DNA from 2 places in the Stenotrophomonas pigmentata genome. Region 1 is predicted to be linked to the other one. Evidence: predicted binding sites of a transcription regulator. Region 1 holds the regulator's gene; the other holds the start of a gene.
The links. Region 1 encodes FliA, which starts transcription of late flagellar genes. Its sites were predicted from a motif close to TAAAGTTTNNCNNNCNNNGGCCGATAA; they were not measured.
Positions count from the first base shown of each region.

Region 2: a site for FliA is predicted at 1,587-1,613, ahead of motA (flagellar motor stator protein MotA). Genes of this name have one in related genera too.

Region 1 is NZ_CP130832.1:2,146,778-2,151,184, forward strand. It holds gene Q5Z11_RS09765 (chemotaxis protein CheA) at 1-1,168, opposite strand, end outside; gene Q5Z11_RS09770 (protein phosphatase CheZ) at 1,172-1,792, opposite strand; gene cheY (chemotaxis response regulator CheY) at 1,792-2,184, opposite strand; gene Q5Z11_RS09780 (RNA polymerase sigma factor FliA) at 2,198-2,947, opposite strand; gene Q5Z11_RS09785 (MinD/ParA family ATP-binding protein) at 2,944-3,828, opposite strand; gene flhF (flagellar biosynthesis protein FlhF) at 3,815-4,407, opposite strand, start outside.
Region 2 is NZ_CP130832.1:4,070,553-4,074,959, forward strand. It holds gene Q5Z11_RS18045 (winged helix-turn-helix transcriptional regulator) at 1-223, shown strand, start outside; gene Q5Z11_RS18050 (classical arabinogalactan protein 4) at 453-857, opposite strand; gene msrB (peptide-methionine (R)-S-oxide reductase MsrB) at 975-1,442, shown strand; gene motA (flagellar motor stator protein MotA) at 1,643-2,497, shown strand; gene motB (flagellar motor protein MotB) at 2,508-3,443, shown strand; gene Q5Z11_RS18070 (hypothetical protein) at 3,679-4,149, shown strand; gene Q5Z11_RS18075 (DUF4031 domain-containing protein) at 4,164-4,407, shown strand, end outside.

The DNA of each region.
Region 1 (4,407 bases):
TGACGTAGTCACCTTCCTGCTGCGCGGACAGGCGAACCCGGCCCATCCGCGGCTTGCCCTGCGCTTCGCGCAGTTCGGGTGATTCGACGCCATGGTCGATGGCGTTGCGGACCAGATGCACCAAGGGGTCTGCCAGCGCTTCGACCAGGTTGCGGTCCAGTTCGGTGTCGGCGCCGATCAACTCCAGATCGACTTCCTTCTGCAGAGAGCGGGCAACGTCGCGGGCAACTTTGGGGAAACGCGAGAACACCTTGCCGACCGGCTGCATGCGGGTCCGCATGACCGCCGATTGCAGGCGCGCGGTCGCAATATCCAGCGTGGAGACAGCGCGGTCGAGCTCTTCGTCCTTCAAGCGCATGCGCAGGGTCTTGAGCCGGTTGCGGGCCAGTACCAGTTCGCCGATCAGGTTGACGATGGCATCCAGCCGCTTGGTGTCCACGCGCACGGTGTGCTCGGGTTCGGCAGCCTTTGCACCAGCTGGTTTGGCTGCGCCTGCTGCAGGACGCGCGGGTGCGGCAGGAGTCGCGGCCGGCTTGGGCTTGGGTGCAGCAGGAATCGCCTGCACAGCGACAGCGCCAGGTGCGGCGCCGCCATGCAGCTGGTCAAGCAGGGCTTCGAACTCGTCTTCGTCGATCAGGTCACCGCCGGCCTTTGCCGCAGCGATCGGCTGGGCACCGGGGGTGCCGCTGCCATGCAGTTCGTTGAGCAGGGCTTCGAACTCGTCTTCGCTGATCAGATCACTGTCGCCCGCAGGCGCTGCAACCGGTTGCGCGACTGTGACGACCGGTGCAGCGCCAACATCGAACTGCGCGATCAGCGCAGCAGGGGCATGCTCCGGTTCGGTGCCAGAAGACACGGCGTCGAGCATGGCCTGCAGCCAGTCCAGCGATTGCTGGGCGGCATCAAAATGGTGCGCCAGCAGTTCGGCTTTGCCGGCGCGGGCCATGCCGAGGGTTTCCTCGGCGGCGTGGCAGAGCTCCACCATCGGGTGGATCGCCAGAAAACCGGCGCCGCCTTTGAGTGTGTGGAAACCACGGAATACGGCGTTGAGCTGCTCGCTGTCGTGCGGTGCCTGTTCCAGCGTCACCAGCTGCTCGCCGAGGCGATCCAGGATCTCCTGCGCTTCGAGGATGAAGTCGGCGGCGATGTCGTCGGCAAAAGCACTCATGACTTACAGCCCCAGGTCCGAGAGCAGATCGTCGGCGTCGACCTGCGACACGGCGTGGCGGTCCAGGCCATTGACGGCCGGACCAGCCAGTCCCTGGTTGCGTGCATCGTCTTCCGGCGGCGGCAGGCCCAGCGCGCCAAAGCCTTCGTGCACGCGACGGACGATGCCAACCACGCGGCGGATGATCTGCCCGGTCAGGTCCTGGTAGCTCTGGGTCAGGGCCACTTCGGTGAGGTTGTGGCGGATGCGTTCGAGGATTTCGCCCTGTTCGGCATTGAGGCCGTCGCTGCGCAGACGCTCGGTCAGCGCGCGGCATTCTTCAGCCAGATCCAGCGTGCGGTGGGTGGCCTGCTCGGTCATCTGCACCACGTGGTCCAGGCGCGCGCAGGCGTCGTCCAGCTCGCCGGCTTCACTGGGCACGCTGGGCAATTCGCCCAGGGCCTGGCCGAGTTCGCGTGCGAGCCGGCCCAGGCCGGACATCATCGGCTGGGCGCGCAGGGCGGCCAGCGCGTCGATTTCCCGGCGCCAGCCGGCTTCGTCGCCGCTTTCCAATGCTGCCAGTGCGTCCTGCAGGCGCTGCACCAGGGCCGATTTGTCGTTCAGTGCTTCCCCGAGTTGGTTCATCAGGCGCTCGCTGCCAGGCGTTCGAAGATCTTGCCGAGCTTCTCTTCCAGAGTCTGCGCGGTGAACGGCTTGATGATGTAGCCGTTCACGCCGCTCTGCGCGGCCTCGATGATCTGCTCGCGCTTGGCCTCGGCGGTGACCATCAGGACCGGCAAGGTCTTGAGCTTGGCATCGTTGCGGATGGCCTTGAGCAGCTCGATGCCGGTCATCACCGGCATGTTCCAGTCGGTGACCACGAAATCGAACGGCTGGCTCTGCAGCAGTGACAGCGCGGCATGCCCGTCCTCGGCTTCGGCGGTATTGGTGAAGCCCAGATCGCCGAGCAGGTTCTTGACGATGCGACGCATCGTCGAGAAGTCGTCAACGATCAGGATGCGCATGTTCTTGTTCAAAAGGCTTTCCTCTTCATGGTTCCTCGAGGCCGGCGTCTGCCGCCTCGAAAATCTTCAGCCGCCCTCGCAGGCGCAGCATGGCTTGGCCGTGGATCTGACAGACGCGGGATTCGCTAACGCCCAATACCGCGCCGATTTCTTTCAGGTTCAATTCCTGCTCGTAGTACAGCGACAGCACCAGCTGTTCGCGTTCCGGCAGGTGGCCGATGGCCTTGCCCAGCTCGGCACCGAACTGGCTGCGCTCCAGCACCTGCTGCGGGTTGGGGCCGCCGGTGGTCGGGGTGTCCAGTTCGCCCTGGTCTTCGATGCGCGATTCCAGGCTCAATACCTGTCCGCGCGAGGCGTCTTCGACCAGTCGCATGTATTCGGGCAGCGGCAGTTCCATCGCTTCGGCCACTTCGCTGGCACTGGCCGCGCGGCCGCTGCTCTGTTCGAGGCGACGGATGGTGGCGGCAGCGTCGCGGGCGCGGCGGTGCACCGAGCGCGGCACCCAGTCGCCACGACGGATCTCGTCGATCATCGAGCCGCGGATGCGGATGGATGCATAGGTCTCGAACGATGCGCCCTGTTCGGCGTCATAGCTGCGCGAGGCCTCGATCAAACCCATCATGCCGGCCTGGATCAGGTCGTCGACCTCGACGCTCGCAGGCAGGCGTGCGGCCAGGTGGTGGGCGATGCGGCGGACCAGGTCGGCGTGGCGGGTGATGCAGTCATTGGCCGCACTGCGCTGGACTTCACGGTATTGAGCGGCTGCATTGTTCATGCCTTCACCTTCTGCTGGATGATGCGTTCCAGGAAGAACTCAACGCCGCCGCGCGGGGCGGTTGGGGCTTGCCAGCGCGCGGTGCGACGGGCGATTTCGTTGATGGCCAGCGAGGCTGGCGCGGAAGGGTAGAGCTTGACCACCGGCTGCTGGCGCTGCACCGAAAGGCGCAGCCAGTCGTCCTGCGGCACGCAGCCCAGGTAGTTCAGCGAAACATCGATCAGGAACTTCTCGCAGACCCGCACCAGCTTTTCGTACAGGGCGCGGCCTTCGTTCGGGTCGCGGACCATGTTGGCCACCACCTGGATACGGTCCACGCCGCGTTCGCGCGACAGGACCTTGATCAGCGCGTAGGCATCGGTGATCGAGGCCGGCTCGTCACAGACCACCACCACGGTGTCCTGGGCTGCCTGGCAGAAGGTCAGCACGCTGTCGGTGATACCGGCGGCGGTGTCGATGATCATCACATCGAGGTCGCGTTCCAGCTCGGAGAACACGTTGACCAGGCCGACGTGCTCGGCAGGCTGCAGCTCGGCCATGTGGCGGCGGCCGGAAGCGGCGGGGACCACGAGCACGCCATTGGGGCCCTCGATGATCACTTCTTCCAGCGTGGCGCGCCCGGCGACCAGGTCGGCCAGGGTGTGCTTGGGCTGCAGGCCCAGCACCACGTCGATGTTGGCCAGGCCCAGGTCGGCATCCAGCAGCAGGGTGCGTTTGCCCATGCCTGCCAGTGCCACGGCCAGGTTGGCCGAGACATTGGTTTTACCCACACCGCCCTTGCCGCCAGTCACCGCGATGGTGCGTACCGGGCCGGCAGGTTCGTGCCGGGTAGCCGACAGCGGGAAGGTGTTGGTCAGCTTGGCGTACTCACGCGACTGCATTGTTCAACTCCGTGTTGCAGGGCATATCGGCCGCGCGGCGCAAATCTTCAAGGCGGAGTACAAGATTTGCGGCAGAGGCCCGGTAAAGGTCTTCCGGAACGTCCTGGCCGTCGGTCACCCAGGTGATCGGCAGGCGGTGATCGACCGCCACCGACAGGGCCGAACCGAAGCGGCCGGTCTCGTCCAGCTTGGTCAGCACCACGCCCTGCGGGTTGGCGGCGCTGAAGCGGCGGACCACTTCGTCCATGTCCTGGAAGGCGGTGTTGGCGGGCAGCACCAGCAGGGTGCGGATCTGACCGGCGGCGCGCAGCCACTGCAGCTGGGCAGTGAGGGCGCGGTCGCGCTGGCCCAGGCCGGCGGTGTCGATCAGCACCAGCTTGTAGTCGGCCAGCTTCTGCAGCAGCTGGTTCAGGTCGGTGCCGCTGTTGGCCTCGTGCACGGCGATGCCGAGCTGGCGGCCGAAGCCGTACAGCTGCTCGCGGGCGCCGATGCGCTGGGTATCGGTGGTGACCAAGGCCACGTCGCGGGCGGCGTGGGCTTCGGCAAAGCGCGAGGCCAGCTTGGCAATGGTGGTGGTCT
Region 2 (4,407 bases), 1.9 Mb from region 1:
CTTCGAGGAATTCCGGCGTGCGGCGCTGAAGCTGCCCAACGTACTGGAATGCCATTTGATGTCCGGTGATTTCGATTATCTGCTCAAGGCACGCATCAACGAAATGGCCTCCTACCGCAAGCTGTTGGGCAGCACCCTGCTGACCTTGCCGCACGTGCGTGAATCGAAAAGCTACATCGTGATGGAAGAAGTAAAAGAGACCCTGTGCCTGCCCATCGAGTAGTGCCGAGCCACGCTCGGCAGCACGCCCCCTCCGTTTGGCCTCAGGCCAAAGGGAGCGCTGGGGAGGGGGGCTTTTGAGCCCCCTCCCTTTGGCCGCAGGCCAAGGGGAGGGTTGGGGAGGGGTCGCTTTTGACTTTGGCTTGGAATGCCCCTTGCCGAGCATGGCTCGGCATTACGCGGATGCTCTATCGGTACGGCCCTTGCCGAGCATGGCTCGGCACTACGGTGTGCTAGCGCGTGCCTGCCGGCGGCGGCACCACCTGCTGCCCCAAGCCGCTGGGCACGGTGTCGTAATAGCGATTGGTGCGTGTATCCAACACCCGGCCCGGGCTGGTCTGGCGCATGTGCGGCGCAGGCTGGCCCTTGCTGTCGTAGATCGGGCGCACGGGCTGCGGCGGCTGGGTGATCGGCTTCACTTTCGGAGCCGGCTTGGGCTTGGTGACGGGCCGTGGCGGCAGCCGCACAGCCTCCTCCCGCGGATCGGTGGGCACCGTTACCGGCTGCCGGGACGACGGCGGTAGCGTCACCGGACGCGTTGCAGTCGGTGACGGTGGCTGCTGCAGCTGTGCGTGAGCGAACAACGGCACGAACGCCAGCACTGCCAGCGCCAGATACGCCATCGGTCTCATCTGCATCTCCCGTTCCTGCATGCGCTGAGCATGCGCCGGCCCAGCTTGCGCCGCCATGAATGCGCCCTTGGACTGGCCCCTGCCCGCCCCTACCATTGATACCTGTCCCACGGATGCCACGCGATGACTGCCTTCGACCTGACCCCTCCCAGTTCCACCCAACGTGATGCCCTGATCGCCGGGCTCAGCAGCGAAGAGCAGCGCGTGCTGTTGCAGCACGGCACCGAGGCACCGTTCTGTGGCGTGTTCCTGGATAACAAGCGTGATGGCGTCTACTGCTGCCGCCTGTGCGCACTGCCACTGTTCCGCTCCAGCACCAAGTTCGATTCGGGCACCGGCTGGCCGAGCTTCTTCGCCCCGTTCGATCCGGCCCATGTGCGCGAGATCCGCGACATCAGCCACGGCATGATCCGCACCGAGATCGTCTGCGCGCGTTGCGGCAGCCATCTCGGCCATGTGTTCCCGGATGGCCCACCGCCGACCTTTGAACGGCATTGCCTGAACTCAGTATCGCTGGGCTTTGTAGAGAATGGCCAGCCCTACCCGGACCCGCTGCAGCGTGGTGGTGCCGAGGCAGCGCCGGCAGCGTAGTCGCAGCACCTGTAGTGCCGAGCCATGCTCGGCAGAAGCGTTACCGGTAAAACCCCAGCCGAGCATGGCTCGGCTCTACAGGGGATGGCTTCCTGGTAAAGCCTCAGCCGAGCATGGCTCGGCACTACAGGAGCCGCCCGGCTCTACAGATTTTCCGCTGACGGCCGACAACGGGATATCCCCATCCGTTGTCTGCTCCCATGCTCATCATCGTTGGCCTGCTCGTTGTCATCTTCGCTGTCCTGGGCGGCTACGTCGGTGCGCATGGCCGTCTGGCCGCGCTCTGGCAGCCCTACGAACTGGTCATCATCGGCGGCGCTGCGCTGGGTGCGTTCCTGATCGCCACGCCACTCAAGACCGTCAAGCAGACCCTGCGCGCAACCGTCAGCGTGTTCAAAGGCCCGCAGTACAAGCGCCAGGACTATCTGGACGTGCTCAGCCTGCTCTACGAACTGCTCAACAAGGCGCGCCGCGAAGGCTTCATGGCGCTGGAAGAACACGTCGAGAATCCGCAGGAAAGCGCGGTGTTCGCCAACTACCCGAAAGTGCAGTCCGACCACCACCTGCTGGACTTCATCACCGACTGCCTGCGGCTGATGATCGGCTCCAACATCGAGCCGCATGAGCTGGAACCGCTGCTCGAGCTGGAGCTGGAAAAGCACCACCACGAGGCGCTGGAACCTGCGCACGTACTCAACAAGGTCGCCGACGGCCTGCCTGGCTTCGGTATCGTCGCGGCGGTGCTGGGCATCGTCATCACCATGGGCGCGATCGGCGGCGACATCAAGGAAGTCGGCGCGCACGTGGCTGGTGCCCTGGTCGGCACCTTCCTCGGCATTCTGCTCGGCTATGGCTTCATCGGCCCGCTGGCGGCGGCGGTGGAAGCCCGCGCCGAGCAGGACGCACGCATCTACGAATCGGTGAAGACTGCGCTGCTGGCCTGCCTGCGTGGCTACAACCCGAAGATCGCGCTTGAGTTCGCCCGCAAGACCGTGCCGTCGGCGCTGCGTCCGGGCTTCAGCGAGTTCGAACAGCACCTGAAGTCGGTCAAGTAAGGCGCGTGCCATGACCGAGACCAAGCCCACGGTAATCGTTCGCCGGGTGAAAAAAGTCCAGGGCGGCGGCCACCACGGCGGTTCGTGGAAGGTGGCCTACGCCGACTTCGTCACTGCGATGATGGCCTTCTTCCTGGTGTTGTGGCTGATGGCAGCCACCACCAAGCCCGAGCGCGCGGCGATCTCCGAATATTTCCGCAACCCCAGCCCGCTGGCCGGCAGCAGCAGTACCCCAGCACCAGGCATGGCCGGGCCTGGCGGCGCCAGCACCTCGATGATCAAGCTGGGCGGTGCCACCGACGTGTCGCGCGGCAACAGCAACGATCCCTTCCAGAACCGTCAGGAAGCGGTGCCGACGCCGGTGCAGGAACGCGAACGCGACAAGCAGCGGCTGGAAGCACTGAAGCAGGAGCTGCAGGAAGCGATCAGCAAGAGCCAGGCGCTGGAGCCGTTCAAGGACCAGCTGCTGCTGGACATCACCCCGGAAGGCCTGCGCATCCAGATCGTGGACAAGCAGAACCGGCCAATGTTCGACCTCGGCAGTGCGCGCCTGATGCCGTACACCAAGACGATCCTGCTGGAGCTGTCGCACTTCATCAACCAGGTGCCCAACCACATCAGCCTCACCGGCCACACCGACACCACCGCCTATTCCACCCAGCTGGGCTACGGCAACTGGGAGCTTAGTGCGGACCGTGCCAACGCGGCGCGCCGCACCTTGCTGGAGGGCGGCATGGAGGAAGTGAAGGTCGCACGCGTGGTCGGACTGGCGTCGTCAGCACTGTTTGACAAGGCCAACCCGCAGAACCCGATCAACCGCCGCATCAGCATCGTGGTGATGACCAAGGAAGCCGAAGCCGCCGCGCTCAACGAGACCGCGACGCTGGCCTTGCCACCGCCGAACGCTGCCGTGGCGATAGATGTGGTGCCGACAGTGGCGGATTGAGGGCGGTGTTTGTCGCTGCGAGCTGACGGCCTTACCCCTACCCAACCCTCCCCTTGCCTGCGGCAAAGGGAGGGGGCTGTTTCTACAATCTGCCGAAATCCTGCCGTCGCCAGGCTTCTGCCCCCACCCTTTCGCACAGCGAAGGGGTCGGTTGGGGAGGGGTAAGCTTCGACTGATCAAACGCCAAACCGGCTTGGCGCCTACAATAGGCATCGTTTTCAATCAGCCGAACCTCATGTCCAAGCTCTCCAAAGCCAAGCGCGACAAGCGCAAGAAGCAGGCCCCGCGCCGCCCGTTCGCCCGCCTGAACGCCCAGCAGCCGGTCCAGAACCACGCCGTCCTGGTCAACGAAGAAGGCCAGGTCGTGGCCGCCATCGGCCTGCAGGGCACCGAATGGCTGCTGGCCATCGGTGGCCAGACCATGGGCAATGCCGACAACCCCGTGCCGATGCTGGCCATGCTCAAGCACCTGGCCAATGTGCAGGAGAAGGAAGGCCGCAAGGTCACGCTGGAGTATTCCGCAGCACTGCAGCAGATGATCGACGACCTGGCCGCCGACGAAGGCAAGACCGCCGACGATTACCTGGCCGGCCTGGTTGCCGAGTTCGAAGGCGTCGAAGGCGAAGAAGCTGCCGAAGCGGCTGCTGATGACGTTGTCGCGATTGCCGAAGAAGTGCCGGCCGACGACGACAAGTCCAAGGCCTGAGCCCAAGCCCGGACGTGACGGTTTATATCGACGATGCGGTACATCCCTGGCGCGGCGAGCGTTGGGCGCATCTGATGGCCGACACCTTGCCCGAGCTGCATGCTTTGGCGCAGCAGCTCGGGATTCCGCGCAGGGCTTTCCAGAACCGCCCCAGCGGCGTGCACTACGATGTGCCTGCCCCGTTGCGTGAGCAGGCGATTGCGCTGGGTGCGCAGGCGATATCGCGGCACACCGATCGCGCGCAGATGCGCCGGGTGA